4 regions of the Nesterenkonia lutea genome follow, and region 1 is predicted to be linked to each of the others. Evidence: riboswitches for the same ligand, from Rfam matches in the RefSeq annotation. Region 1 holds a riboswitch; each other region holds the start of a gene.
What was found. A riboswitch is a leader RNA that binds a small molecule or an ion and turns the genes downstream of it on or off. The one in region 1 is predicted to bind S-adenosylmethionine.
Positions count from the first base shown of each region.

Region 1 (7,263 bases):
GGGGCTCCTCGAAGCCGTTGCGCTCGAGGATCTCCTCGTTGTAGAACAGCGCATGGATGTCGCCGTCGAAGGGGAGTCCATAGATCTCCTCATCGACGAGCGCATAGGGCTCCCAGATGCTGGGGATGAAGTCCTCCACGTCGACCTCAGGGGTGGACTCCACGTACTCGGTGAGCGACTGGATGCTGCCGTCGTCGGCGAGATCGCCGAGCGAGACATACCACGGAGCTGAGACGTCGTAGGTGTTCGCCCCGGACTGCTGATCCAGGGTCAGCTGCGAGGCGATCTCGTCATAGGGGACGGTGGTGACGTTGATCTGCACCCCGGTCTCGGCCTCGTACTGCTCGGCCAGCCATTCGCCGGCACCCTCGTGGGAGGCGTTGAGCAGCAGGTTCAGCTCTTCGCCCTCATAGTCTCCGGAGGCTGCGTCGCCCTGGACATCGGCCCCGGCGTCCGCCGAGCAGGCGGTGAGCGCCACCACGGAGACGACGGCGGCGAGCGCGAGCGGTCCGCGCCGGTGGAGGGAGGTGTTCGGTCGCATGAGCGTGAGTCCTGTTCTTGTCTGTCCTGCTGGCACGTCGGTGCCGCTGAGGTGTGGTTGTGGGTCGTGCTGGGTCGTGCACTCGAGGTGTGCTGGGTGCTGGGGCGGGTCTTCAGGGGGGCTAGCGGGAGCTCAGGAACGCCTCCCGAGGCACTTCGGTGGCCTCGGCGCTGGTGTGGCTGAAGGCACCCCGATAGCCGGCGGCTGGATGCGAGTCCGGCAGCCGGTCGGAGCCGGTGAGTCGGGCACGCAGAGTCACGGGTCCGGAATCGGTCTCCCCGGGGCGGCGCGCCAGGCCTCGGTCACGCAGGACCGGCAGCACGTGCTCGATGAACTCGTCATAGCTGCCCGGGATGGTGGAGTTGATGACATTGATCCCGTCGATCCCGGCGTCCTGCCAGTCCGCCAGCTCATCTGCGATCTGCTCCGGGGTGCCCACCACACGGGTGGACTGGGCGCGGAACCGCGCGAGGTCGCGCAGCGTGACCCGCCCGTTCGGCGCCATCTTCTTGATCTCCTCGAGGTGACCCTGTGCCTGCTCGGTGTGTTCGAGATCATCCAGGGGCGTGTCGATCGGCAGGTGTCCGACGTCGACCCCGAGGCTGCCTGCCGTGTGCGCGATCAGCGCATGGTCATCGATGGACTCGTCGAGCTCGGCGGCCTTGGCCGCAGCCTCTGCCTCGGTGGCACCGATGACGAAGGAAAGGCCCTGGATGAAGCTGACATCCTCCGGTGATCGGCCGAAGCGGCGAGCGCGGTCCTTGACGTCTGCGGCGTGGGCCGCGGCGATGTCCCGGCGCGGAGCCATGGAGAAGGTGGCCTCGGCATGCTGCGCGGCCACATCGCGGCCTCGATCCGATGACCCGGCCTGGAACAGGAAGGGGGTGCGCTGAGGGGAGGGAGCCGACAGATGAGGACCTTCTACGCTGTACCGGGCACCCACGTGGTTGATCTTGGACACTCCTGCGGGATCTGCGTGGAGTCCCCGCCCGCGTTCGTGTTCGGCCGCCTTGTCCTGCAGCAGCGCCTCCTCCGTCCAGGACCCCTCCCACAGCTTGTAGCAGACGTCGAGGTATTCCTCGGCCCAGGCGTAGCGGTCCTCGTGGAGCGCCAGACCTGCGGCGTCGTAGTTGCGGTGGGCGTTCTCCTGGGCGCTGGTGACCACGTTCCACCCCACTCGTCCCCCGGAGAGGTGATCCAGGGTGGAGAGCTGCCGGGCGAAGGTGAACGGATGCGCCTGGATGACCGAGGAGGTCAGGGCCAGACCGATCCTGTCTGTCACAGCTGCCAGGGCAGAGAGCAGCACCAGCGGATCGTTGGCGGGGATCTGCAGGCCCCGGCGCACATGGGAGGCCCAGCCGCCCTCATGGTCGCCGTAGAGTCCGACCACGTCTGCGAAGAACGCGATGTCGAAGCCGGCGTCCTCCAGCTTCTTGACCAGCGAGGTCCAGTGGCCGAGTTCGTTGAACCGGTGCTGTTCGGCCTCCTCGCGCCGCCACGCGCCGCCGATGATGTGGCTCGTGGTGTTCATCAGGAAGGCCGAGAGGATGAGTGGTCTGCGGGTCATGGCTGAACTCCGGTTCACGTGTAGAGAGAGATGGGCTGGAATTCACCGTTGAGGAAGTGCGCGCCGACCTCGAGCTTCTTGTAGTCCACGGGGTCATGCAGCGAATGGGTCCTGATGTTGCGCCAGTAGAGGTCGAATCCATGCTTGGAGGCGGTGGACGAGGTGCCGGTGGCCTCGAATATCTGGTGGGTCAGGCGGGTGGCGACATCCGAGGAGATCACCTTGAGCTCGGCGATCTCGATGGCGAGCTCGCCGCGCACTGTGTCGGTGACCTCCTCCCCCAGAGTCAGCACGTGTTCGAAGCGCCGATTCACCCGCTCGGCGAGCGCGGCGACCCCGGCCGTGTTCGCCTTGAGCTCCCCGACCAGCCGCTGGACGAAGGGATCGTGCCGGTACTTCGAGGCCGTGGAGAGGAACCAGGCATTGGGACGGGCATTGATCAGCTCCCGGCCTTTGGCGAGCGCCCCCTCAGCGATGCCCAGGTAGAGATTGCCGAAGGCGAGCTGGATCCCCGGGGTGACCAGCGCGGAGTAGGGCTCCTCCGTGAGGAAGCCGAGGACGTCGTCCTCGCCCACCAGCACATCGCTGTAGGTCACCGTGTTCGAGGAGGAGAGCCGCTGACCCAGGAAGTCCCAGTCGTCGACATAGGTGACCCCCCGGCGTCCGTGCTCCAGGACGAAGGCGAGGATGCGGCCGGTCTCGGGACCTTCGGAGACCCGCGCATTGACCAGGAGCACATCGCCGACGGCGGAGCCCGTGGAGTATCGCTTTCGGCCGTTGAGCCGGTAGCCGTCCTCGGTGGGGACCAGTGTGAGGTCCGGATCCGTGGGATTGACCGAATCCCCCCAGATCCACTGCCCCTGTGCCGTGGCGCGGAACCAGCGCTCGCGGTCTCTGGGCTCGGGGATGCTGAAGAGGATGTTCGCCTCGTTGATGTAGTGGTACGCCAGAAGCTGGGCGATGGAGGCATCCGCGCGGGCCAGGATGCGGATCACCTCCAGCGCCGTGGCCCAATGGCCGCCGCCGCCGCCGAACTGCTCGGGCACCAGCAGGGTGACCAGCCCAGAGGCCTTGAGCAGCCGAGCTTCGCGGTAGGGCGTCTCATTCGCGCGGTCTCGTTCCACGGCATCACCGGCAAGGGTCTGCGCCACGTGGGTGGCGATGGAGCTCCAGTCCTCGAGCTCTGCGGCGGAAGCCCCGCCGGTCCAGTGTGTGCGGGGCTCCGCTGTGGTGTTCAAAGGATGTGACACGGGTTCTCCTGGGCAGTGAGGGGCGGGGCTGTGAGGTCGGGCTGGGCTGCGAGGTCGGGCGGGGGCAAGGACTGGGCGGGGTGCTGTGCCGAGACCGCCAGAGGCGCCTGCCCGGAGCCGAGGACCGGCGGGGCGGTGGAACGGCTGAGGACGTTGCAGCGTCTGAGGACAGCGCGGCGTTGGAAAGACGGAGGCGGCGTCAGGCGAGCTGGGTGACCGCCGGAACATCGGGCTCGCCCACACTCCACAGCCGGACCGGTTCGGTGCCGTTGACGCGGTGATCGCCGGCGATCCGCGCCTTGTACACCCAGGGATTGTGGCTGGTCACCGTGCGCGCATTGCGCCAATGGCGGTCCAGTCCGCGGGCCTGGCTCACTCCTGAGGCGCCGAGCACATCAAAGATGCGGGTGACCGCCTCAAGCACGGGCCGGTGCAGCGCGACCTGCGCCCGTCCTGTGGCCAGCTCCACCGCGTTCGCGGCGCCGATCGCCTCCTCGGGGCTGCCTGTGCGCGCGGCATAGGCGGCATCCAGGTGTGACGCGGTGTGCAGCACCTGCGCTCGGGCCAGCGCGGCGACCGCGTCCACTTCGCCGATGGCCTGAAGCAGCTGCGGGTCCGTGCGCGGAGTCCGCGTGTTTGCGTGCGTATAGGTCCGCGGGCGCTCATGCAGCAGCGCCGCGGCATCGCGCGCGGCGGCCTCCACGATCCCCGCCAGGACGATGAGCAGGATGTGCTGGTAGAGCGCGGTCTGATAGGGGAAGCGGTCGGTGAGACCGCGGAGCTCTGCGGTCTCGACGGCGGCATCGGTGAGTCTCGCGGTGCCCGAGCCCGTGGTCCGCTGGCCGAAACCGTCCCAGTCGTTCTCGACCTGCACCCCGGGCTGATCCCGACGCACCAGCACGGCAAGCTCATTATCGGCCTCGTCTCGGGCCGTGACATCCAGCCAGTCGGCGAAGATCGCTCCGGTGGTGTAGTACTTCACCCCGTTGACCACGGGCCCTGCCGGGGTCTCGCTGACGACTGTCCCGGAGCGATGGAAGCCTCCCTTGCCCGGCTCGGTCCACGCATTTCCCACCAGCTCCCCCGCAGCGAGTCGGCCCAGCCACAGCTGCACACTCTGCTCGGTCTCTGGACGCTCTGTCGCTGAGCGCCACAGCAGGTCCTCCTGCACCGCGAGATGTCCGCGCAGCACCTGAGGAAGGTTGCTGTCTGCCGCCGCAAGCTCGAGGAGGACCTCGGTGGTCTGCACCCAGTCGAGGCCATAACCGCCCACGGCTGCCGGGAGTCGCAGTCTGCCGATGCCGGCTGCGGCCAGGTCGCGCACCTGGTCACGGGCCAGGTCGCGGTTGAGCTCCCGGTCCAGCGCGGAGAGCCCGGCACGCTCGACGGCGTCGCGCAGCTCTTGGGACACAGGCAGATGTATGTTCATACTTTCCTCCATCGGTCCTGGCGTTAGCACCCGGCAGTCCCGGGTTGCTGCGACGTCGACGGGCCAGATCCCTCAGTCGCTCTGGATGGTGATGGACCCAAATATAGAGGACGAACGACGGGTTTCGTCAAATGATCATGACGCCAGGTGTCCTGCTGTGTTCATACGCCGGTCCTTGAACACAGTTTCTGCAACTCGGCGACCGGACGTCATACGACGTCTCACAGTGCGAACAAATATTGCTGGTCGATGGGACCAGCGCGTAGCGTTGCCCTGTAACCATCCCGAGCGGCTGAGAGATCTGGCTCAGAGACGCCGCAGCAACCCGGATACGCCGGGTGCTAACGCCAGGACCGATGGAGTTGATCTGCATGTCTGTCCCTGCTCGTACTCTCGAAGCTCCCGCCACATCCCGCGTGGACTCTCTTGCGCTGCGCCATGCGCTCGCCCAGTTTCCACAGGGTGTCGTCGCCGTCGGCGCTGAGGTCAACGGCTCCCCCGAGGCGATCATCGCCTCGACCTTCACCGTGGGCGTCTCGCTGGAGCCGCCGCTCGTCACCCTGGCCGTCCAGCACGATTCCTCCACCTGGCCGAAGCTGCAGTCCAGCGGCAGCGAGCTGGGCATCTCCGTGCTCGGTCGGGATCAGTACGGGCTGTGCCGCCAGATCGCCTCCAAGGACCGGGCCAATCGCTTCACCGGGGTCGGCTATCAGCTGCACGGCTCTGCGCTGCTCCTGGAGGGGGTGCCGATGTGGCTGCGCACCCGCATCTATGACCAGGTCAGGGCCGGGGACCACGACATCATCGTGCTCGAGATCCTGGATCTGGACTTCACCGAAGATGCCGCCGGACTGGTCTTCCACCAGCATGAGTTCAAGACCCTGACCCCGCTGAGCTGACCCTGAAGGGCCTTTTGTTGACCACCCACCACACCCCTGCCCTGCCCTCCGGCGCGCCCTCGGTGAAGGCAGGACGTGCCGCGCTCGCCTCCACGGATCCGCTGCGGGCAGATGTCCATCACTGGTCCGACCCGGTGAACGAGGACGAGCGCATGGCCTTCTGGACCGAGGCCGCCACCCTGCTGGACTGGGAGACACCCTGGGAGCAGACGCATTCCTGGGTCCCGCCGAACCCGGCGATCCGGCGGGGCCCGGAGATCAGCTGGTACCAGGGCGGAACGCTCAACGCCGCGGTGAACTGCGTGGACCGCCATGTCGCGGCTGGACGCGGTGAACGCATCGCCCTGCACTTCGAGGGTGAGCCCGGAGACCGCGAAGACGTCAGCTATGCCGAACTCGGCCGCCGGGTCAACCAGGCGGCGAACGCGCTGACCGATATGGGCATCACGCGTGGGGACCGTGTGGTGGTCTACCTGCCCGTGCTCGTGGAGACGATCGTGATCACCCTGGCCTGCGCGCGGATCGGCGCCGTGCACTCGCTGGTCTTCGGCGGGTTCTCCGCCGAGGCGCTGAAGTTCCGCGTGGAGGACACCGGAGCCAAGCTGCTGGTCACCACCGATGGTCAGTACCGACGCGGCAAGGCGGTCCCGGTGAAGGCCAACGCTGACGCCGCGGTGGCCGAGGCCGCTGTGGAGCACGGTGGAGATCTGGAACATGTCCTGGTGATCAGGCGCACCGACTCAGCCGTGGAATGGACCCCGGGGCGCGATCTCTGGTGGCACGAGGTGGTGGAGACCGCCTCGACCGAGCACAGCCCGGAGTTCTTCGATGCCGAGACCGAGCTGTTCATCATGTACACCTCTGGCACCACCGGCAAGCCCAAGGGCCTGGTCCACACCACCGGTGGCTACCTCACCGGAGCGCTCTACACGTATCTGCGGCTCTTCGCCCATCCGGACCCGGCGCGACGCGCGAATGACGTCCACTGGTGCACGGCGGACCTGGCCTGGGTCACCGCCCATACCTACGAGATCTATGGCCCGCTGGCCGCCGGCGCGACCCAGGTGATCTTCGAAGGCACCCCGAACACCCCGCACGAGGGTCGGCACTTCGAAATCATCGAGCGGCACAGGGTCAGCACGTACTACACCGCCCCCACGCTGGTCCGCTCGCTCATGGGCTGGTTCCCGGACGGCGTCCCGCAGCACTATGACCTCTCCTCCATCCGGCTCGCCGGAACCGTGGGCGAGGCGGTGAACCCCGAGGCCTGGCAGTGGATCCGTCGGCAGATCGGCCGAGACACCACCGACGACGCCGGCCAGCCGGCACTTCCCATGGTGGACACCTGGTGGCAGTCCGAATCCGGGTCCACGGTGCTCTCCCCACGCCCCGAAGACGCCGGGTTCACACGTCCGGGACTCAAGCCCGGTGCGGCCAGCCGCGAGATGCCGGGCTGGGGCGCCGCCGTCGTCGATGACGCCGGCCGACCGGTGCCTGCGGGGACGCAGGGGAACATCGTCCTCACCGCGACCGGGCCCTCCATGGCCAGGACGGTCTGGGGAAGTCCCGAGCGGTAC
Region 1 is NZ_JADBED010000001.1:2,232,921-2,240,183, forward strand. It holds gene H4W27_RS10190 (ABC transporter substrate-binding protein) at 1-541, opposite strand, end outside; gene H4W27_RS10195 (NtaA/DmoA family FMN-dependent monooxygenase) at 663-2,108, opposite strand; gene H4W27_RS10200 (acyl-CoA dehydrogenase family protein) at 2,123-3,358, opposite strand; gene H4W27_RS10205 (acyl-CoA dehydrogenase family protein) at 3,558-4,787, opposite strand; SAM riboswitch class I at 4,793-4,879, opposite strand; SAM riboswitch class I at 5,064-5,150, shown strand; gene H4W27_RS10210 (flavin reductase family protein) at 5,159-5,686, shown strand; gene acs (acetate--CoA ligase) at 5,839-7,263, shown strand, end outside.

Region 2 (7,263 bases), 550 kb from region 1:
ACTGGAAGTTCCAGTGCACCGACGCTGAGAACAAAACGGGTTCTGCGCCAGTAGAGATGACTTTAGGTGTGAGCACGGACACGCTCGGCGGCACCGATGCTCGTGCGAAGGAATCGACAAAGGATCGTTGTCCTGGCCGTCAGTCTGTGATGGACTCAGAAACGAAAGAGGCGTCCAGCGGAATCGAGGCTGACATGACTCGGATCGTCGTCCTGGCCACAGGTGGGACCATCTCCTCGCGGCAGCATTCCGAGGGTGGATCTCGGGCCAAGGACAACGCGGCCGATCTGATCGCGGCCCTGGACAAGCACGGCTTCGACGACTTCGGTCCGGGCATTGCGCTGGAGCCCCAGGACCTCGGCGTACAGAACTCGTTCAACTTCGCCTTCGCAGACCTCTCCCGCATCGCCCACGCCGTCGCAGAGATCCTCCACCGGGAGGACGTGGACGGCGTCGTCGTCACCCACGGCACGGACACCATGGAAGAGACGCTCGCGCTGCTGGGCTTCACCCATGATGATCCCCGTCCGGTGGTGCTCACCGGAGCCCAGCGAAGCCCCGATCACCCCGACAGCGACGGGCCCCGCAATCTTCGCGACGCGATCCTCACCGCCGCCTCCCCGGACTCGCGGGAGCAGGGGGTGCTTCTGGTCTTCGGTGGGGAGATCCACGCCGCGCTGGGCCTGCGCAAGGCGCATACTCTGGCTCCCCAGCCGTTCCGACACCGCAGCGCCGGAGCGCTGGGCACCATCACCGGATTGAGCCCGCGCTTCTTCACCCGCGCACTCTGGGCAGAGCCGCTCCCGCTGCCTGACCACGAGTTTGAGCGCCAGCGGGTGGACATGGTGCTGGGCTATCCCGGCGCAGACGCCACGCTTCTCCGCGCTGCCGTGGACGCTGGTGCCACCGGTGTCATCGTCCTCGGCGCCGGAGCCGGGAACCCCGGGAGCGCGCTGGTCCAGGCGATCCAAGAGGCCATCGCCCAGGGCGTGCTGGTGGGCCTGGGCACGCGCACCGGGGGCGGACCTGTCGCGGTGATCTACGGGGGAGGGGGCGCAGTGGACGCCGTCGCTGCCGGGGCCGTGCCGCTCGGTGACCTCCCCGCCACCCAGGCGAGGATCCTGATGGCGCTGCTGAGCAGCACCCACCCGGTGGAAGAAGCCCGGGAGTTGCTGGCGGCGCGGCTGACCTCGGCGGGATAGACGCAGAAGACCACTGGCGCAATCAGAAACCGCACAACACAGAAGAGAGGTGGCGCATCATGGCCAAAGAGATCTATGTAGCCCTCGGTATCGACGTCGACGCGGTCGGCGGCTGGCTGGGCTCCTATGGCGGGGAGGACTCCCCGGGCGACATCTCCCGCGGCATGTTCGCCGGCGAGGTCGGGGTGCCCCGGCTGAACAAGCTGCTGGCGAAGTATGACCTTCCCTCCACCTGGTTCTGGCCCGGACATTCCATCGAGACCTTCCCCCAGCAGTTTGACCAGGTGGTCGCCGCCGGCCACGAGATCGGGGTGCATGGCTACAGCCACGAGAACCCGATCGCGATGACCCGCGAGCAGGAGACCGAGATCCTGACCTACTGCATCGACCTGATCGAGAAGCGCGCCGGACGCCGCCCCACCGGATATGTGGCCCCGTGGTGGGAGTTCTCCGCCATCACCAATGAGCTCTTGCTGGAACAGGGCATCAAATACGACCACTCGCTGATGCACCGGGACTTCGAGCCCTACTACGTGCGCGCCGGGGACAACTGGGAACAGTCCAAGATCGACTACGACAAGCCTGCCAGCAGTTGGATGAAGCCGCTCATCCGGGGGGAGGAGACCGATCTGGTCGAGATCCCGGCCTCCTGGTACCTCGATGACCTGCCGCCGATGATGTTCATCAAGTCCAGTCCCAACAGCCACGGCTTCGTGAACCCGCGCCAGCTCGAGGAGATCTGGCGCGACCAGTTCGACTGGGTCTACCGGGAGAGTGACTACGCGGTCTTCACCATCACCATCCACCCGGACGTCTCCGGGCGTCCGCAGGTGCTGCTGATGCTGGAGCGGCTGATCGAGCACATCAACTCCCACGAAGGGGTGAAGTGGTCGCAGTTCAACGACATCGCCGATGACTTCCTCCGCAGGTCACCGCGCCAGTTCGGCTGACATACTTGCCCTCAGACCACTCGCCACAAGGAGACGCCTTGCCCAAGAATGATCAGAACCCCGCCCCTCTCGATGTTTCGCTGACCGGTGTGCGGGGGCCCAAGGGTGCGAAGAAGACCCCGTTCGAGGGCGACCCCCGCAGCCTCTGGCGGGTCAGCCAGTTCGCCTCCCCGTTCAGCCTCCCCGACGCACCGACTCGCAAGAAGGTGGGCTTCAAGGGCAAGAAGGACGACGGCGAGGACGCGCTCGCCGAACGCGCCGAGATGCTGGCTGATCTGCAGGAGCTCATGTGGGCCCACGTGGTCTCCGCCCCGGAGGCCGAGCAGCGGGAGGTGGCCAAGGCGATCGCCGCCCGGGTGCCGCGCCGCTCCCCGCAGGAGAAGGCCCGCCGCGAGGAGCTGTTCTCTCCCGAGGTGGAGAGCGCCCTCAGCGGCCTGGCCCGCGGACCGCGCGTGCTGCTGATCCTGCAGGGCATGGATGCCGCCGGCAAAGGTGGAGTGGTCAAGCAGGTGGTCAGCTCCATGGACCCCATGGGCGTGGAGGTGGCCGGGTTCGGCAAGCCCACCCCCGAGGAGAACGGCGAGCACTACCTGGAGCGCGTGATCCGCAGGCTCCCGCGGCCAGGGCATGTGGGAGTCTTTGACCGCTCGCACTACGAGGACGTGCTGGTTCCCACCATCACCGGCAGCGAGAGCACGGAGGAGCTGGAGCGCCGCACTGAGGCGCTGAAGCTCTTCGAGCTTGAACTGGTTCGTCAGGGGTTCGTGATCATCAAGGTCATGCTGCATGTCTCCCCGGAGGAGCAGCTGGATCGGCTGATCTCCCGGCTGGACCGCGAGGAGAAGCACTGGAAGTACGACCCCTCCGACGCCGATTCCCGCGCTCAGTTCTCCCTCTACCAGTCGATCCACGCGTATCTGCTGGAAGCCACCGACGCCGACCACGCGCCCTGGCATGTGATCGGCGCAGACCGCAAGTGGTACTCCCGACTGGCGGTGCAGGAGCTGCTCATCGCGGCGTTCGCGGATCTGAACCTGCGCTGGCCCGCGGCGGACTATGACGTGGAGACCGAACGGAAGCGGCTGCTGGAATCGTGAGGCCGCACTGACGAAGAAGAGAGCCTAGGGGAGGGGACGTCCTACATTCTGTGCCTCGGCCGATGGTTCCGTCGGGTACTCCCAGGCATGGATGTGCTTCTCAGGCCGAGTCGGCAGGATCATCAGGACCAGCACGATGATCGGGCCGATGAAGGGGATCAGCCACAGGAAGTACATAGGTCCTGGGAGTCCTGCGTCGTGCAGCCTTCGCCAGCTAAGGGCAAGCATCGGAAGGACCGTCACGACGCCCCAGATGAAAGCCGCGAGCGCGCTCATGAGGACGAGTCCCTCGACGTTTCCGGTGCCCTGAGTCAGGTCGAAGTAGCCCAGCGCAGGATCATATGTGCGCAGGTAGGGGATCGCGATCAGCCCGCTGACGACGTTCGTGAAGAGCTGTACCCACCAGTATTCGCTGCGCGAGGCGTACCCCTTGAAATGCGCGTACTTGCCGAAGAACCGCCGCACGGCTTGGCCCAGCGTGGCGCCGTAGAGCGGAGTATTCTGCTCAGGATCTGCTGTGTGTTTGAACTGTGACGGATCGGTGTTGGACAGGCTCACGCGCATCACTCCGTTGTCGACTGTTGCCCTATATATGTTCGAACCTAGGTGAAGTGGCGGTGTTAAGGGAAGTCGCACATGTGGCAGCTGCCTAGCATTGAGGTTTAAATCGAGGTGGTCTGACATCGGGTTTCTGACGAGCCAGCGGGGGTCGAGATCCTCTTCGAACCGCCGGAGCAGGTGGGCGCGATTCGCGCGGTCGTGGAGCCGCAGAGGAGAGTCCCTGTGTCGAAAGATGATGCAATGTGTCACTTTATGTTAACAACTATGTTCACCACTTGTGATCAGGCGGATCACTCTCTAGGCTGAGCTACAGAATCACGAGATCCGGACGACAGCCCTGGCTGTCCGGACAGCAACCCTCTCACCGTAGTGGGGTGCTCCAGGTGATGATTCGGCCCGGTGTCAACACCGTCCCGGGCAAGTACGGTGCCCCTGCGGCAGCTCTCTCAGCGGAGCGGCCCAGGAGCGCCACGGTCAGAGAGAGACGTGGACACTTCATGCCCGAGCAGACTCCGGCACGCGCCCCGCTGCACTTCAATGCCTTCGTGATGAACACGAACAGTCACATCCACCACGGCCAGTGGCGCCGCGAGGATGCGCAGCAGACGGAGTTCACCGACGTGGACACCTGGATCAACCTGGCCAAGATCCTGGAGGAGGCGAAGTTCGACGCGATGTTCTTCGCCGATGTCTCGGGCCACTACGGCGACTCCGACGCGGACTACTCGGTGTACCTCAACGAGGGGCTGCAGATCCCGTCCAACGATCCGACCGTGCTGCTGGGCGCCCTGGCCGTGGTGACCGAGAACATCGGTCTGGCCACCACATCCAACGTCTTCCAGTCGCATCCGTTCCAGTTCGCCCGGCAGATCTCCACGCTGGACCACATCTCCAAGGGTCGGATCGCCTGGAACATCGTCACCGGGATGCAGGACAACGGCTCCCGCAACTACGGCATGCCTCGACTCACCGAGCACTCCGAGCGCTACCGCTGGGCCGATGAGTACGTCGATGTGACCTACAAGCTCTGGGAAGGCTCCTGGGAGGACGACGCAGTGATCAAGGATCGTGCGGGATCCCAGTACTCGGACCCTGACAAGGTGCACAAGATCTACCACCAGGGCGAACGCTATTCGGTGGAGGGCCCGCATCTTCCCTCGCCGTCGCCGCAGCGCACCCCCGTCCTCTTCCAGGCCGGCTCTTCCGCCTCGGGTCGCGACTTCGCCGCCCGCAACGCCGAAGCTGTCTTCCTGGGGGCTCCGAACGCAGAGGCGGCGAGGTTCCAGATCGAGGACACCCGCGCTCGCGCCGTGGAAGCCGGACGCGCAGCGGGGGATATCAAGTTCTTCCAGGGCCTGAGCTTCATCATCGGAGACACCGAGGAAGAAGCTCAGCGGAAGCTCAAGGAAGCCGAAGAATACGTCTCGCTGGACGGCTACCTCGCGCACGCGGCCCTGGTGGACCCGGACGGACGCGTCTACCCACCCGAGACGCCGCTGAAGGACGTGCAGACCAACACCCGGCGTGGGTTCACCGAGTGGGCGTCCAAGACGATCACCGACCGTGAACCTCTGGTAGCCGACATCGCCTGGCGCTCCAACCGCAACAACCGGATCGTCGGCACGCCTGAGCAGATCGCCGATCAGCTGGAACTGTGGCAGGCCGCCGGCGTGGACGGCGTGAACGTCGTCAACTGGGTGATCCCCGGATCCTTCCAGGAGTTCGCCGACAAGGTGCTGCCCGTCCTGCGCGAGCGAGGCCTCGCCCAGCGCGAATACACCCCGGGCACGCTGCGGCAGAAGCTCTTCGGTCGCGACCGGCTGCCCGAGACCCACCCGGGCGCCCGCTACCGCGGAGCATTCGCCGCGGTCCCCGCCACCGTCTGAGCCTCGCGCACCACCATTCCTCCCGTCTGAACCACTCCGAGAAGGAGCACCATGACCACCCCGCCCTCCCCGAACGCACCCAAAAACAAGTGGAGATCCAGACTTCCCATGGGTGCAGCAGCGCTCCTCAGCGCAGCCGTACTCACCGCATGCAGCGGCACCTCCGGCCTGGTCAGCACCGAACAGGTCGCGGACCGGCAGTCCACTGACGATCCCCAGTCCGGCGGCATCATCGAATACGGGCACCTCCAAGAGCCCAAGTGCGTCTTCGGCGGGTGGATCCAGGAGAACTTCACCGCGCGCCAGATCCTGGACTCCCTCGTCTCTCAGGATGACGAGGGCGAGATCGTCCCCTGGCTCGCCACCGACTGGGAGGTCTCCGAGGATCAGCTGGTCTGGACGCTGGATCTGCGCGAAGACGTCTCCTTCACCGACGGCACACCCGTCAACGGCCAGGCCGTGGCGCACAACTTCGACTACTGGCTCGACGGCGGCAACGGCACCGCCGCCGCACACCTGGGCGGCTTCTATGAAGAAGCCACCGCAGTGGATGAGCACACCGTCGAGATCCAGCTCTCCGCCCCGTTCTCGCCCTTCCTCTCCACCTTGTCCCAGTCCTATTTCGGCATTCAGTCGCCCACCGCACTGGAGACCCGCAGCGATGAGGAGAACTGCAGAGCCCCCATCGGCTCGGGTCCCTTCACCGTGCAGGCCTGGGAGAGCGGCCAGTACCTCGAGTTCGCCCGCAATGAGGACTACAACTCCGCCCCTGCGAACGCGAAGCACCAGGGTCCGGCCTATGTGGAGGGGATCCGGTGGAGCTTCATCCCGGACAACACCTCGCGCTACGGCTCGCTGCTCTCCGAGGAGAGCGACGTGATCGGGGAGGTCCCTGCGGTGAACATCGCCGAGGTCAAGGAGCGTTTCGACTTCGAGCAGTACATCACTCCGGGCCGGCCCGTGGTGATCAACCTCAACACTGAGAAGGGCGTCTTCGCCGATCAGCAGGTCCGCCAGGCATTGAGCTTCGCCACCGATCGGGAAGCCAACATCGAGTCGGCGTTCCTGGGCACGGTCCCCTTCGAACCCAGCGGGTATCTGTCCCAGAGCACCCCGGGTTACGACGTCGACGCGGCCACCGAGTACCCCTTTGATCTTCACCGTGCCAATGAGCTCCTGGACGAGGCCGGCTGGACCGAACGTGCCGAGGACGGCACGCGGATCAAGGACGGGGAACGCCTGGAGGTGCTGTTCACCTACGGGTTGAACACCATCGTCACCCCCGACGGGAACACCGCGATCCAGAACTTCCAGGAGCAGGCGCGCGCCGCCGGCTTCGACATCCAGCTGCGCCCGCTCACCCCCTCGGAGAACTCCTCGGGAGCCTTCTCCGGCCCGGACGCCTATGACGCGCAGGTCGGTTATTGGACCAGCCCGCATGCCGGCATCCTCAACATCAACTACCGCCCGGGCACCGAAGAGGCGCCCAACGGCGCGAACACCACGTTCCTGGCAGATCAGGGAGTCTTCTCCACGATCCAACAGGCGCTGCAGGCCCCGACATCGG
Region 2 is NZ_JADBED010000001.1:1,687,747-1,695,009, reverse strand. It holds gene H4W27_RS07740 (asparaginase) at 150-1,202, shown strand; gene H4W27_RS07735 (polysaccharide deacetylase family protein) at 1,262-2,152, shown strand; gene H4W27_RS07730 (PPK2 family polyphosphate kinase) at 2,191-3,249, shown strand; gene H4W27_RS07725 (DUF805 domain-containing protein) at 3,274-3,807, opposite strand; SAM riboswitch class IV at 4,124-4,240, shown strand; gene H4W27_RS07720 (LLM class flavin-dependent oxidoreductase) at 4,308-5,696, shown strand; gene H4W27_RS07715 (ABC transporter substrate-binding protein) at 5,805-7,263, shown strand, end outside.
Region 2: linked by a shared signal. The riboswitch ahead of H4W27_RS07720 (LLM class flavin-dependent oxidoreductase) and the one ahead of H4W27_RS10205 (acyl-CoA dehydrogenase family protein) in region 1 are both predicted to bind S-adenosylmethionine.

Region 3 (7,263 bases), 220 kb from region 1:
CGCCCTGGGCGAAGTGGGGATCCCCGACGAAGGCCAGCGCCCCCGGAACCTGCACCGGAAGGTAGAGCGAGGCTCCTTCGGTGAGCATCTTGATGTCGATGTTGCCGCCATGGGGCCCCGGCGGCACCGAATGGGGGCGCGTCTCCCCTTTCACGGCCACGCCGATGGTGCCGAAGAAGGGGGCCAGATCGAAGGTCAGCAGCTTCTCGGCGCCGGCGCGCGGGGCCATCCGTCCCCGAGCCTGTGCCTTCCCGTCCTGAGTCGCTTCAGTCTCCTCCACGTCGGCGAAGATCGAGACGTTGCCCTCCCGGCGGGGGTACTCGCCGTTCAGCGCTCCCCTGCCGTGACGGTTGGAGATGATGCCATAGGGGACACGGCGCTGCAGCCTGTCGATGCTGATCTTGAGCAGGTCTCCGGGGAGCGCGCCCTCGACGTGGATCGGCCCGGTGTTCACATGCGGGCCGTCTGCGGCCGCATCGCGCGGGTGATCACTGGCGGCGAGCTCGATGGCGTCGGTGAGCACCTGTTCGGCCGGGACACCGTGGCTGGTGAAGTATGCCAGCGGATCACGGCCCTGATCTTCGAGGATGCCCTCATGGGAGAGGGTGTCGATGACGACCTGCTCACCTGACTGGACGCGCATCACCGGAGCGTCGGCCGCGCAGGGAAGCCTCCCCCAGAAGATGTTCTCTGCGGTGGCCGGCAGATACCGGCCGCCCACGGGCAGGTGCTCACCGGGCTGAAGGATGGGCTGCGGGCTCATGGATCACTCTCCTCGTCCCGGTCAGTCTGCCCGATCAGTTGTTACAGCGCGGTGACATCCTTGGAATACCTGTTTCGGCTGAACAGCGGTTCAGAGCCGCAGCGTGGCCCGCATGGGGACCCCGAGCTGCTCTGCGCTGGTGAGGAACCCGTCGTGCCCGATCGGCGAGTGGATCATGTGAACCGAGTGGTCCCCTGGAATCGAATCTGCGATCTGCTGGGACTGCTCGGGAAGATACAGCCGATCGGTCTCCACCGCCGCCAGGAAGGGGACGGCCGTGACCCCGGCGAGCGCCTGAGCCGCTCCCCCGCGCCCCCGACCCACGTCATGGCTCATCAGCGCCTCGGAGAGGATCAGGTAGGAGTTGGGGTCGAAACGCTTGAGCAGCTTGTTCGCCTGATGGTCCAGATAGGACTCCACCTGGTAGCGGCCGCGGCGCCGTCGGCTCCAGCCGAAGGGATCTTCTGCGCCCTGGGCAGCCCGGCCGAATCGTGCGCCCAGCTCCGCCTCGGCGCGGTACGTGATGTGGGCGATCCGTCGGGCGAGTCCGAGCCCCGACTGCGGGGCAGGTCCACCGTAGTAGTCGCCCCCGCAGAAATGCGGATCGTTCTCCACCGCCAGCACCTGGGCCTGGCCGAAGGCGATCTGCTCGGCAGTCGACGCCGCACCGCAGGCGAAGACCGCCACGCCGTCGACCATCTCCGGGTACGTGGCGGCCCATTCCAGCGCGCGGGCGCCTCCCATGGATCCACCGATCACCGTGTGAAACTTCTGGATGCCCAGGGCTTCAGCCAGCCGGGCTTCCAGGTGCACGGAATCGCGAATCGTCACGAAGGGGAATCGGGAGCCATAGGGCTTCCCCTCGGGATCCAGGGAGGCGGGTCCGGTGGAGCCGTAGCAGCCGCCGACCATCGCCGGAGCGATGACGAACCAGCGCTGGGTGTCGATCGGGCGTCCCGGGCCCAGCAGGCCCTCCCACCAGCCGATGGAAGGATCTGCCGGGGTGGAGGCGACATGGGAGTCCCCGGTCAGGGCGTGCGCCACGAGGACCGCATTGCTGCCGTCCTCTTCGAGCGTGCCCCAGGTCTCGTAGGCGATGGTGACTTCGGGAAGCTGCCCACCTGTCTCAAATGTGTACGCTCCGACATCGACCGTCTTCAGCGCACCCGCGGGCCTGTCCCCAAAGTCATTCAGCACCCGATCACCCTAACCTCAGACCGCTGCTGCGGCTTCTTGCTTCGTCACATTGTCCGCACTCTGGTCCTGCTCAGAAGAGTCCTGGTCAGCGGCCTGGATCGTTGCCGCCTTCTCCAGTCCCTGGGCGAGATCGGCGATGATGTCGTCGATGTGTTCCAGGCCCACCGAGAGCCGGACCAGACCGGGCTTGACCCCGGCGGCATGCTGTTCGGCGGGGCTGAGCTGCCGGTGGGTGGTCGAGGCCGGGTGGATGGCCAGGGAGCGCACGTCACCGACATTGGCCACCAGCGAGTGCAGCTCGAGCGCGTCGACCAGCGTCTGGCCCGCACGGGCCTGCGTCTCGTCGTCGTCGCCGGCTCCACCGGCGAGCTCGAAGGCCAGCACCGCGCCGGTGCCTCGGGGCAGGTACTTCTGCGCGCGTTCGTAGCAGGGGCTCGAGGGCAGCCCGGAGTAGTAGACCCGCTTCACCGCATCATGAGCCTCCAGGTACTCGGCGACCTTCTGCGCGTTGGCGACGTGGCGCTCGATCCGCAGCGAGAGGGTCTCCAGGCCCAGGTTGATCTCGAAGGCGTTGTGCGGGGACAGTGCGGGGCCGAGGTCGCGCAGCAGCTGCACGCGGGCCTTGAGGATGAAGGAGAGGTTGACCCCGAAGATCCCCTCGGCGCCGAGATCCCGGCCGAAGACGAGCCCGTGGTAGCTCTCGTCCGGAGTGCTGAACCCGGGAAAGCGATCTGGGTGGGCGAAGTAGTCGAAGCGTCCGGAGTCCACGATCACTCCGGCGATGGCGGTGCCGTGGCCGCCGAGGAACTTCGTGGCCGAGTGGACGACGACGTCGGCCCCGAAGTCGATCGGCTTGATCAGGTACGGGGTGGTCAGCGTGGAGTCGATGATCAGCGGCGCGCCATGTTCATGGGCGACCGAGGCCACCCCCTCGATGTCCAGCACGTCTCCGCGCGGATTGGCCACGGACTCCCCGAAGAAGGCCACGGTGTTCTCCCGCGTGGCGGCGCGCCATGACTCCAGGTCATCGGGATCCTCCACGAAGGTCACCTCGATGCCGAACTTCGGCAGCGTGTGCTTGAAGAGGTTCTGCGTGCCGCCGTAGAGCGTCGGGGAGGCGACGATGTGGCTTCCGGATTCCGCGATGTTCAGCAGGGCCAGGGAGGTGGCGGCCTGTCCCGAGCCGACGGCCAGCGCTCCGACTCCGCCCTCGAGGGCGGCGATCTTGTCCTCGATCGCCTGGACCGTGGGGTTGCCGATGCGGGAGTAGATCGGGGCGATCTCTTCGAGTCCGAAGCGGCGTGCTGCGGCCGCCGTGTCCGGGAAGACGAAGGAGGTGGTCTGCTGGATCGGCAGCGCCCGTGCTCCGGTGACGGGGTCGGGGGCGACTCCGGCGTGGATCTGCTGGGTCTCGAACTGCCAGGTGCTGTTGTCGTTGCTCAAGGGATTCTCCGTTCAATGCGGTCCGAGGCGGAGCCGCGCATGAACGTCGCTGCCAGCTGCGAGAGCTTCTGGCGCTGAATCCTGTACGGCCCTGTCCTGAGGACTGGTGTAAGGGCCCGCACTGGTGTGTGGCCCGCGCTTGCCACGTCGATCACTGAGTCACGTGATCGCCGCAGCCAGGTCGTCACCCGGGGCACCCCACCGCGAACTGGAGGGTTGTCGGCCAGCAAACCGGGGTTTTGCGCTGGCACTCTTGACCTAGGGACAAGTCTGCATCGCGGAACGCCCCGGCGCAAGTGGGCCGCAGCGGTTGAGCGCAAGTGCGTCGCGACAGTTCAGCGCCAGTGCGCCGCGACAGCCGAGTGCAGCAGCACCGCGGCAGGTGGACGGATTCCGCTCGCCTAGACTCGGCCCCATGAGCGCCTCCGTCCACCATGTCCTGACAGTCCTGCGCGACTCTTTCACGCACCACGCCCTGAGCACCGAGGCCGGAGAGCTCGAGTCCCACGCGGTGGACAAGGGGCCGCTCGAGCATTGGCAGGTGCATGCTCCGCTCGCCGTCGTCTTCGCGGAATCGGCGCAGGACGTGCAGAAGCTGGTGCGCCTCTCCGCCGAGCATGGCTTCCCGGTCATCACCCGCGGGGCGGGGACCTCCGTCTCCGGCGGCGCCAACACCACTGCCGGCTCCGTGGTGCTGAACCTGACCCGCATGAACCGGATCCTTGCGATGCGGGCAGAGGACGAGGTCGCCGTGGTCGAACCGGGCGTGATCAACGCGGACCTGAACACCGCGGCGGCCGAGCATGGGTTGATGTATGCCCCCGACCCGGCCAGCTATCGCACGTCCACCATCGGCGGCAATGTCGCCACCAATGCCGGCGGGCTGCGCTGCGCCAAATATGGGGTGACCCGAGATTCGGTGCTGGCCCTGGATGTGGTGCTCGCCGACGGCACGCTGATCCACACCGGCCAGGCCACTTTCAAAGGGGTGGCCGGTTACGACCTGACCAGCCTCTTCGTCGGCTCCGAGGGGACCCTGGGGATCGTCGTGGGCGTCACCGTGCGGCTGCGACACCTGAGCCGACACACCGAGACCATCGCCGCCTTCTTCGGCGAGCTGACCACCGCCGCCCAGGGCGTGCTCGACATCGGCAGGGCCCGAGTCCAGCCCGCGATCACCGAGCTGCTGGACCACCGGACCATGTTGGCCCTGGATGAGGCGCAGGGTTCGGACCTGGCTCAGCGCGGCAACACCCTGCTGCTGATCCAGACCGACGGTCACGGTGCGAGCATCGAGGCGGAGATCATCCGCAAGGTTCTCAGCGGGCTCGGCGCCGAGGTCAGCGCTCCGGGGTCCACCGAATCTGAGCGGCTGATCGAGCTGCGCCGGCACGCCCGTGGGGACGGGATCGTCACCGAGGTCCGGGTGGGCGAGGATGTCGCGGTCCCGCGCTCGAGGCTGGTGGACTATATCCGCGCGATCGAAGATCTTGCTGAGGAGCACCAGGTCCAGCTGAAGGTCGTCGCCCACGCGGGGGACGGGAACCTGCACCCCACCTTCAGCGTCCCCAGCTCCGAGATCGAACCTCTGGCCGGTCCAGAACCGAGCGCGCAGGACCGCGAGAGCGACGACGACGGCGCCTCGTCCCAGACGGTCTCAGCCTTGTCCCGACTGCATGCCGCCCTGGACGGCTCCGTGCGGATCGCCCTGGAGATGGGCGGGACGATCACCGGCGAGCACGGCATCGGCACCTATAAGCTGCGCTGGCTGAGCTGGGAACAGTCAGCCGAGGTCATCGAGCTCCAGCGCAGCATCAAAAACGTCTTTGACCCTGACCATCGGCTCAACCCGGGGCGCGCGATCCTGTGACCGGTGCCGGCCCGGCGGGCTCCGCCGGCCCGTTTCAAGCCGCCGGTCCAGCCAGCACTGCCCGGGCGGCGGCATCGGCATCTGCCAGCGTGCGCGCGGAGGATTCGGCGTCTCCGCCGGCCTCTGCGGCGATGGCAGTCCCCCACTGCACGGAGCTGAGCTGGAGTCCGAGCACGTAGATCTCCTCCGGCTGCGCCCCGTCGGCGGGGATCAGCCGGTGCGGCGGCGGTGTGACGTCGAAGCCCTTGCCGGCCCGCGGCGCCCCGGAGGCGTCCGCGAGTTCCCGTGGCCGGGCGAGGCCGCTGCGCAGTAAGCCTGCCACCAGCGGCGAGCGGGAGAGCTGGACCCGGTTCGCCGGCATCATCGCCTCCAGCAGCCAGCGGGCCTGATAGGTGGGGGCCGCCACAGCCGGAGATTCCGCGGTGAAGCAGCCCGTCTCGCGGTCCACGTCGAAGATCGGCTCCGGCCCCAGGAACTCCACCACACCCGACCTGACCAGAGCGGCGAGCTCTTCGATCCGCTGCAGCGGCGGACCGCTGGCGAGACCCTCCACCAGGGACTCGAACCAGCCCTCGATCTCGCTGATCTGGCTGGCCTGGGAGACCCGACCCTGACTGATCAGTGCCTTGACCTCCATGCGTGCCAGGTGCAGCGCCCCGATGGCCATCTTCACGGGACTGCGCACCCCGGCGGCGGAGGTCGCCGCGTCATCTTCGAGATAGGTCTCCATGTGCTGCTGATACTGCTCGGCTGAGTCGAAGGTCAGCTCTCCGAAGGGGCGACCGAGCGAGCGGATGTCGAACCAGAGCACGTCCGGAGCATGCTCGCGCAGCAGGTGGTGGCCCCGGGTGCGCAGCACCGCCTCGCCCAGATGAGTGTCCGCCAGCAGCTCGTCCAGAGTGCCCGGGAACCCCTCCCCGAAGAGCTCGGGCGCGACCCGGATCAGGGTCCGGTAGTAGGTGCGCAGCACGTCGCGCTGGATCAGCGGCCACAGGTGGGCCGAGAAGTCCAGCACATCGTGGCGCCGTTCGGCGGCGGCGATCGCCTCAGCAGTGAGATGGTGCAGCGTGACACCCACGGGCGCGAACCCGGGCGCAGTGGTCAGCGCCGTGGATTTTCCGCGGTATGGGGTGCCGCGTCGTGACCCGGCGACCAGATGCGGCTCGTCTCCGGTGGCCAGGTACTCCAGGCGCTGTCCGGCGGGACGGTCTGGATGCTCGTGGAAGACTCCTCCGCGGCCCACGCTGGCCTGGATCATCAGGTCGAAGAAGTTCAGCCCCATGCCGCGGACCAGCACGTTCTCCCCGGCGGGCAGCGCGTGATAGTCGACGTCCGTGGGGATCGCGGGCGCCTGATAGCGCAGCCCCAGCTCCTGGGCCACTGCGGTGAAATGCTCGCCGGTCTCGTTCAGGCCTGCAGGGATATGACCCAGCGCCAGCACGACCTGATCGGCACGGACGTGGGCGACGTCGTCGTCGAGGACGAGCTCATAGCCTGCTCCCGCCCGGCTCAGCGAGGTCACCTCGGCCCGGCGCTGTTCCACAGAGATTCCGGCGTGGCGCTGCAGCGCGGCGCAGACCTCGGTGTGCAGCCAGCTCAGGTACTGGCCGTAGGCGGCGCGCGTCGGATAGTCGGTGTCGGCCCCACCGTGATCCACCCCATGAAAGACCGGCGGCTCGAAGCTGTCTGTCCGCACCGGGCTCGCGGTGGCCTCCGCCGCGTGCCCCTCGCGCCACTGGGCGAAGGAGCGCGAGACCGATGACGCCGGAAGCCGTGCCTGGGTCTGACCGGCGGGCGCCGCCGTGGGAAAGCTCGCCGGGGTGTTCATCAGGTACAGCGGCGACTGCCGCGGATTCCAGACCCTGCCGGGACCGTGCGGGCCCGGATCGATCACGATGATGCGCAGCAGAACCGAGGCGGCATCCCGATGTCCGTGCTCGACCGCCCCCAGGAGTCGTTCCAGGAACGAGGTGCCGCGTGGGCCCGCACC
Region 3 is NZ_JADBED010000001.1:2,016,512-2,023,774, forward strand. It holds gene H4W27_RS09225 (acetamidase/formamidase family protein) at 1-763, opposite strand, end outside; gene metX (homoserine O-acetyltransferase MetX) at 854-1,960, opposite strand; gene H4W27_RS09235 (O-acetylhomoserine aminocarboxypropyltransferase/cysteine synthase family protein) at 1,976-3,403, opposite strand; SAM riboswitch class IV at 3,534-3,662, opposite strand; gene H4W27_RS09240 (FAD-binding oxidoreductase) at 3,819-5,273, shown strand; gene H4W27_RS09245 (FAD/NAD(P)-binding protein) at 5,308-7,263, opposite strand, start outside.
Region 3: linked by a shared signal. The riboswitch ahead of H4W27_RS09235 (O-acetylhomoserine aminocarboxypropyltransferase/cysteine synthase family protein) and the one ahead of H4W27_RS10205 (acyl-CoA dehydrogenase family protein) in region 1 are both predicted to bind S-adenosylmethionine.

Region 4 (7,263 bases), 620 kb from region 1:
AGTCGGTGGAGGGCTCGGTCATCAACAACAACTTCGCCCAGGATGCCGAGCTGGACCCCGACGGAGACGGCATCTTCGCCGACGACCCCACCGAGGCCGCGGCGTTCCCGTACATCAACGCCTTCGTCACCCGCGCCGAGGACAGCGACAATGAGGCGCTTCGCGAGATCGCGGCGGTCTATCACGATGAGCGGGTGCTGGAGATCGAGGCTGAGCTCTCGGCCGGGACCTCCGTCCCAGCCTCCGAGGTCACTCCCGAGCAGCTCCAGGAGTCATTGGTCGATTATGAGGACTCGCTGCAGAGTGCAGATGGCGGGTCCGGCACGGACGAAGAGTCAGACGAGCCCGACGAGGAGGACGACGACGCGTGAGCTCCGGCCCGCTCATCGAATTCCGCAATGTCTCGCGGACCTTCGGAACCGGAGACAAGACTGTCACCGCGGTCGACGACGTCAGTCTGCGCGTCGACCGCGGTGAGGTCTACGGCGTCATCGGGTTCTCCGGAGCCGGGAAATCCACGCTGATCCGGCTCATCAACGGACTCGAGCGTCCCACCGCCGGTTCGATCCACGTGCTGGACCAGGAGATCTCTGCGATGCGGGAAGGCCAGCTGGCCAAGGTGAGATCCCGCATCGGCATGGTCTTCCAGCAGTTCAACCTCTTCCACTCCAGAAACGTCGCCGGCAATGTGGCGTATCCGTTGAAGGTGGCCGGTTGGAAGAAGTCCGACCGGGACGCTCGGGTTGAGGAGCTGCTGGACTTTGTGGGTCTGAGCGAGAAGGCAGATCAGCACCCCGAGCAGCTCTCGGGCGGTCAGAAGCAGCGGGTGGGCATCGCCCGCGCCCTGGCCGCTAAGCCGGACATTCTGCTGGCAGACGAGTCCACCTCGGCGCTGGACCCCAACACCACCGGCGAGGTGCTGAGACTTCTGCGTCGAGCCAATGAAGAGCTGGGCATCACGATCGTGGCCATCACCCATGAGATGGAGGTCATCAGGTCCATCGCTGACCGAGTCGCAGTGATGGACAACGGGCGAATCGTCGAGACAGGGCTCGTCTATGACGTCTTCTCCAGTCCGCGCGAGACGAAGGATGCCAGCTTCGTCGGTGCGGCCTTGAAGAACCGTCCCTCGGTCGAGGAGGTGGAATGGATTCGTCGCCACAGCTCCGGACGACTCATCGTGGTCTCGCTGCATGACGCAGGCGCGGTCAGCGCGGTGCTGGGAGAGGCCGCGTCCCATGGAGTCTCGTTCGAGATCGTTCATGGAGGCATGAGCACCACCAAGAACGCCTCCTATGGACTGCTGACCCTGGCCGTGGAAGGTGATCCCGAAGCAGTGAGAGCCTTCGTCGCGGCGCTCGACGCCGCCGGGGAAGTGCAGGAGGTGGACGCGTGATCGACACATACCAGGCTCTGGACTGGAGCTATTACGGGCCCGAGCTGGTTGAGGCCATCTTCGACACCATCTATATGGTGGCGTGGGCGTTCCTGCTCGGCGGGCTGATCGGACTCGCCATCGGACTCACGCTGTACACCACGCGAGAGGGCGGACTCCTCTCGAACAAGCCTGCCTGGATGGCGATGAACTTCATCGTGAACCTGATCCGTCCGGTGCCGTTCGTCATTCTTATCGCGGCGCTGCAGCCGGTCACCATCTTCGTGATCGGCTCCGGGATCGGAAATGACGCGGTGATCTTCGTCATGATCTGGGCCTCCACCTTCGCGATCGCGCGGATCGTGGAGCAGAACCTGGTCTCCATCGATCCCGGCGTGATCGAGGCCGCCCGCGCCATGGGCGCCTCCCGGCGGCGCATCATCCTCACCGTGCTGCTGCCGGAGGCGCTGGGCCCGCTGATCCTGGGGTATACCTTTGTGATCATCGCGCTCACCGACATGTCGGCTCTGGCAGGGATCATCGGCGGCGGCGGCATCGGCAACTTCGCCATCGTCGAGGGCTACAACAGGTTCCGCCCGGAGGTCACCTGGCTGGCGGTCATCGTGGTGATCGTCTTCGTCCAGTCGCTCCAGCTGGTGGGCAACTGGGCGGCACGCAAGGTCATGCGTCGATGAACGGCGCCGAGGGCTCCTGCCCCGAGGTGCGGCCCCGCAGAACAGCTCGAACAGCCCGAACAGCAGCCCCGAACAGCAGAAGGATTCATCGATGACGCTACGTTCCATCACCCTGGGAGACGGCCGCCATGCATTGGAGGTCTCGTCACTGGGCTACGGTGCAATGTCCCTCGCCGGAGCCTACGGATCCGTCACCGACGCGGGGGCTCAGGAGATATTGGAGCATGTGGCCGATCGCGGCATCACATTCCTCGACACGGCCAACATCTATGGCGATGGCGAGAGTGAGCGTCTGGTCGGTGAGTTCCTGCGGAACCGCCGGGAGCAGTTCGTCCTCGCCACGAAGGTCGGCATCGAGAAGGGCGCAGGGGTCGGCAGACGCCGGGCGCGGGGAGATGCCGCCTACATCAGAGAACAGATCGACCTGAGCCTCGCGCGTCTGGGCACCGACTACGTTGATCTGTACTACCTGCACCGAGTCGACCCGCAGACTCCGATCGAGGAGAGTGTGGGCGCGCTGAGCGACCTGGTCACCGCTGGCAAGGTGAGGCGGATCGGACTCTCCGAGGCCACGGCTGAGGAGATCCGGAGGGCACATGCAGTGCACCCCCTCACCGCCGTGCAGAGCGAATGGAGCCTCTTCGCCCGCGACGTCGAGGAATATGTCCTGCCGGCCTGCGCGGAGCTCGGCATCGGGTTCGTCCCCTATTCACCCGTGGGCCGAGGTCTCCTCACCGACCACTTCGACGCCCAGGCTCTGCCCGCGGAGGACGCACGCAGGTCCTTTCCCTGGTTCAGGCCGGAGAACCTGGAGCACAACCACGCGCTGGCCGGTGAACTGCGCCTGAACGCGCAGCGTCTCCAGCTGCCCACCGCCGGCCTCGCCATCGCCTGGCTCTACCAGCAGGCCCAGGCTCGCGGCGTCGCGATCTCCCCCATTCCTGGGACCCGGTCTGCGTCGCACTGGGACGAGCTGCAGCGCGGGGCCGCGCAGCTGGAGCTCACCGGTGAGATCTCGGGGGAGCTTGATGCTCTCGCGGGACGGGTCCACGGTGATCGCAGCTTCGATCCCGCGTGGGTCTCCGGCGGGCGAGAGAACCTTCTCCCTCGCGACTGAGCCACTCCAAGCCCCTAAAAATGTTATATGAACATTTAATTCTTAATATGTGACAAAGCGCCTCCGCGGGCTTAGTCTCGTAGCTGTATCAACCATCAAGAGCGACTGAGAGATCTGGCTCAGTGACGTCGCAGCAACCCAAGTCGTGAACATTCACGTCGATACGGTGCTCCCGCCAGGACCGATGGAGAAAGGCAGGAATGTATGACTCGTCATGACCGTCCGCTGATACTGAGCCTCTTCGAGATGGGCTCGGTGGTGCACCTCTCGCCCGGAACGTGGACTCACCCTGAGGACCGGCGCCACGGCGTCGACAGTCTGTCCTTCTGGCGGGAGCTGGGCGGCATTCTCGAGCAGGGTCGATTCGACCAGCTGTTCCTCGCCGATGTGGTCGGCGCCTACGACAGCGCCGAGGACGGGCTGCGCAGCCCGGTGAGCCAGGGGTACCAGATACCTGCTCTGGACCCGCTGATCCTCCTCGGCGCACTGGCAGAATCCACCGATCACCTGGGGCTCGCCGCCACCTTCTCCACCACCTACGAGCCGCCGTTCGCCTTCGCTCGTCGCCTCGCGACCCTGGACGCGCTCTCCGAAGGGCGGATCGCCTGGAATGTGGTGACCTCGTACCTGAAGAACGCGGCGCAGAACTTCGGACTCCCGGACCAGGTCCAGCACGACACGCGCTATGAGATCGCGGACGAATTCCTCGACGTGGTCTACAAGCTGCTCCTGGGATCCTGGGACTCCGACGCGGTCCTGGGTGACACCCAGACTCGCACCTGGGCAGACCCGGACAAGGTGCGCTACATCGACCACAAGGGCCGTCACTTCTCGGTGCGTGGGCCACATCTGGTGGCACCGTCCCCGCAGCGCCTGCCGGTGATCTTCCAGGCGGGGAGCTCCCTGACCGGGATGGCATTCGCCGGCAGACATGCCGAGGTGGTGTTCCTGGGTGGGAACTCACCGGAGGCGATCCGGGCCAATGTGGAGACCATCAAGTCGCACGCCGCCGCTTCAGGACGAGATCCGGATCAGTTGCGCTTCCTGGCCGCGGCCCAGGTCATCGTGGCACCCACCGAGGAACAGGCCCACGCGAAGGCCGCGGAGATCGACCGTTGCCGCAGCGACTGGGCCGCCCTGCAGAAGAACGGGCGCATCCCGGGCCTGGAAAGGTATCCGCACGAGGAGCTCGTCGCTGACATCATCCGTCGCCGAGACCCCGGTCACGAGATCCTCATCCGCGGGTGGCGCGAGGGCCAGCGGGTCAAGGACCTTCGCGGTTCAGCCGGGGCCGGTGGACGAGCCAGAAACGGTCTCCGCGTGGTGGGCACCGGGGCTCAGGCTGCGGATGCGCTGACTCACTGGGCTCACGAGTCTGGTCTTGATGGCTTCAACATCGGCAATCAGATCAGCTTCGGCACCATCAGGGACTTCGTGGAACTGGTCGTCCCGGTGCTCCAGCGACGAGGCCTCGCCCGGACCGAATACACGCCCGGCCAGACCCTCCGCGAGCGCCTGCTCGGCGCAGGACCCGGCCCCCACAGCACACACCCCTCGAGCCGCTACCTGGATCCCTCCAACCTGAAGCTCCCGGCCGCACCCTTCGGCGCGCGCCTGACCCCAGCCTGAGCGATCCCCGCCGGCCCCGAACCCTTCACTTGAGGATCACCATGACACTTCATCACCCAGACCTGCACACCGACGCCGCCCCGGGCTACCCGGAACTCCATGAACGCTACGCCGAGGTCTTCCACCGGATCGCGCAGGGCGCCCTCGAGCGTGAACAAGGACGGATCCTTCCGTTCGAACAGGTCGAGTGGCTGCGGCACGCCGGCTTCGGCGCCCTGCGAGTCCCTCGCCATCTCGGAGGAGAAGGCGTCCCGGCGCAGACCCTGTTCCGGCTGCTCATCGACCTCGCCCAGTCTGACCCGCACGTGGCGCACCTGTGGCGCGGCCACTTCGCGTTCCTGGAAGCCCACCTGAGCAGCGGCGATTCCGCGGAGAGGGCCTTCTGGTCGAATCAGGCCGTGGAGCATCGCGCGATCATCGGCAACGCCCAGAGCGAACAGGGCATTGAAAGCTGGGAGAAGCAGACCACCACTCTGAGCCGTCACGCCGATGGGACGCTGCGACTCGACGGCAAGAAGTACTACAGCACCGGCACCCTGTTCGCGGACTGGGTCAACGTCACCACCCGCTACGGGGAAGAGTTCGCGAGCTTCCCGGTCAGGACCGATGCCCCCGGGCTGGTGCGCATCGACGACTGGGATGGTTTTGGGCAGCGACTCACCGGCACCGGGACCACCACCTTCGACCAGGTGCCGGTCGAGGAGGCACATCTGACGGTCCACGCGGCAGACCAGCGTCCCATCACGCACATGATCGGCTTCTACCAGCTGCACCTGCTCGCGGTGCTTGCCGGGATCGGCCGCCGCGCGGTGGATGACATCGTGACCCACATCCAGTCCAGCACCCGCCGACCCCTGGGGGCGCCCGCCGGGGTCACCCCCGCGTCTGACCCGCTGAACCAGGCCGTCATCGGTCGCGCCTCCGCGAAGGTGAAGGCAGTGCAGGCCTCCGTGCTGGACGCAGCGGCAGACCTGGAGCGCGCTTGGCAGGCACGGCACGGTGCCGAAGGTGCCGAAGCTGCCGAAGCTGCCGCTGATCGAGCGAACCTCTCGGTCTACCAGGCTCAGGTGGTGGCCATTCCACTGGTCCTGGAAGCCACCACGTCAATCTTCGATGCCACGGGAGCATCCAGCACGTCGGTGAGCAAGCTGCTGGACCGGCACTGGCGCAACGCCAGAACCATCTCCTCGCACAACCCGCTTCCGCGCAAGGAACAGTGGGTCGGCGGCTATGAGCTGCTCGGCACGCTTTCCTATCCGTGGCAGCTCCTTGACTCACACGCCGCAGGAGAACCTGAACGGGCTGCGTGAAGCCGCGAATCCCACACCGGCCCTCCGGTGGTCTTCCCCAACGCTGACTGTTCCGCGGTCTGCATCACCCCTCTCCACAGCGTCGCGCTGTCCGTCGGAATCGCTGATCGATCACCGGAGACTGGTGATCACCTGCAGTCAGCAGCGGTCATCAGTCGTCAGGCTCACGGAGTCTCGAATCCCGCTTCTCTGAAGCTCGAATATCCCGAGCGCCGGGCGACCGTCACGGAAGGCACAGTCATGGAAGTCACGATCACGGAGACGACATCAGCGCAAACCCGTCCGCAGGTGCCCGGGTATTCGATGCAGCAGCTCCATCAGGAGGAAGAAGGCCTCGCCACCGCTGAATATGGCATTGTCATGCTCGCCGCCGTGGGGTTCGCCGGGCTGCTGGTGGCCGTGCTGAGCTCTGACACCGCCCGCGGGCTGCTGACCGGCATCGTCGAACGTGCGTTGTCCTTCTGAGCCGCTCTGCACCCGCCGGGACGTTGCTGCGCACCCGAGCTCTGCTGCCGAGCGGGGCTCCATCAGTGCGGAGTTCGCGCTCGCGCTGCCCGGCGTGATCCTGGTCCTGCTGCTCGTGCTCTCCTTCGCGATGCAGGGCGCCGCTCAGGTCTCTCTGGAGGAGGGCGCGAGGGTCGCCGCCCGCGAACTGGCCCGTGGGGAGTCCGCCGTCTCTGCTGAGGCTGCGGCGCGGCGGGTCTCCGGGGAGAGGACCGCCTTCCGACTGGATCGGGAGGACCCCTATGTCACGGTCGTCCTGTCGCGGCCGGTGCGCGTGCTGGGCTGGCTGGAGCTCGACGCGACTCAGGATGCACGGGCCACGGCCCGTGTAGAGGTTTCACCATGATGCGTTCAGCATCACCGGCTCGGGACCTCTCGGGACAGCGCAGGTCGGGACAGCGCGGGTCAGGAACGGTGCTGGCACTGGCGCTCATCATGACGCTGCTGATCCTGCTGGGTGCCGTGTACGCCCTAAGCCTGGTGGCAGTGTCCTCCGCGCAGGCTGCTCGCGGAGCCGATATGGCGGCCCTGGCGGCGGCGGACGCGGCCCGCGGCCTGACCCAGAGGGATCCCTGCACGGTGGCGCTGGCCCTCGCGGAGCGCAATGGCGTGGAGCTCACCAGTTGCACGGTC
Region 4 is NZ_JADBED010000001.1:2,851,887-2,859,149, reverse strand. It holds gene H4W27_RS13050 (MetQ/NlpA family ABC transporter substrate-binding protein) at 1-371, shown strand, start outside; gene H4W27_RS13045 (methionine ABC transporter ATP-binding protein) at 368-1,396, shown strand; gene H4W27_RS13040 (methionine ABC transporter permease) at 1,393-2,070, shown strand; gene H4W27_RS13035 (aldo/keto reductase) at 2,162-3,187, shown strand; SAM riboswitch class I at 3,277-3,378, shown strand; gene H4W27_RS13030 (NtaA/DmoA family FMN-dependent monooxygenase) at 3,392-4,816, shown strand; gene H4W27_RS13025 (acyl-CoA dehydrogenase family protein) at 4,858-6,126, shown strand; gene H4W27_RS13020 (DUF4244 domain-containing protein) at 6,367-6,591, shown strand; gene H4W27_RS13015 (TadE family type IV pilus minor pilin) at 6,575-6,976, shown strand; gene H4W27_RS13010 (Rv3654c family TadE-like protein) at 6,973-7,263, shown strand, end outside.
Region 4: linked by a shared signal. The riboswitch ahead of H4W27_RS13030 (NtaA/DmoA family FMN-dependent monooxygenase) and the one ahead of H4W27_RS10205 (acyl-CoA dehydrogenase family protein) in region 1 are both predicted to bind S-adenosylmethionine.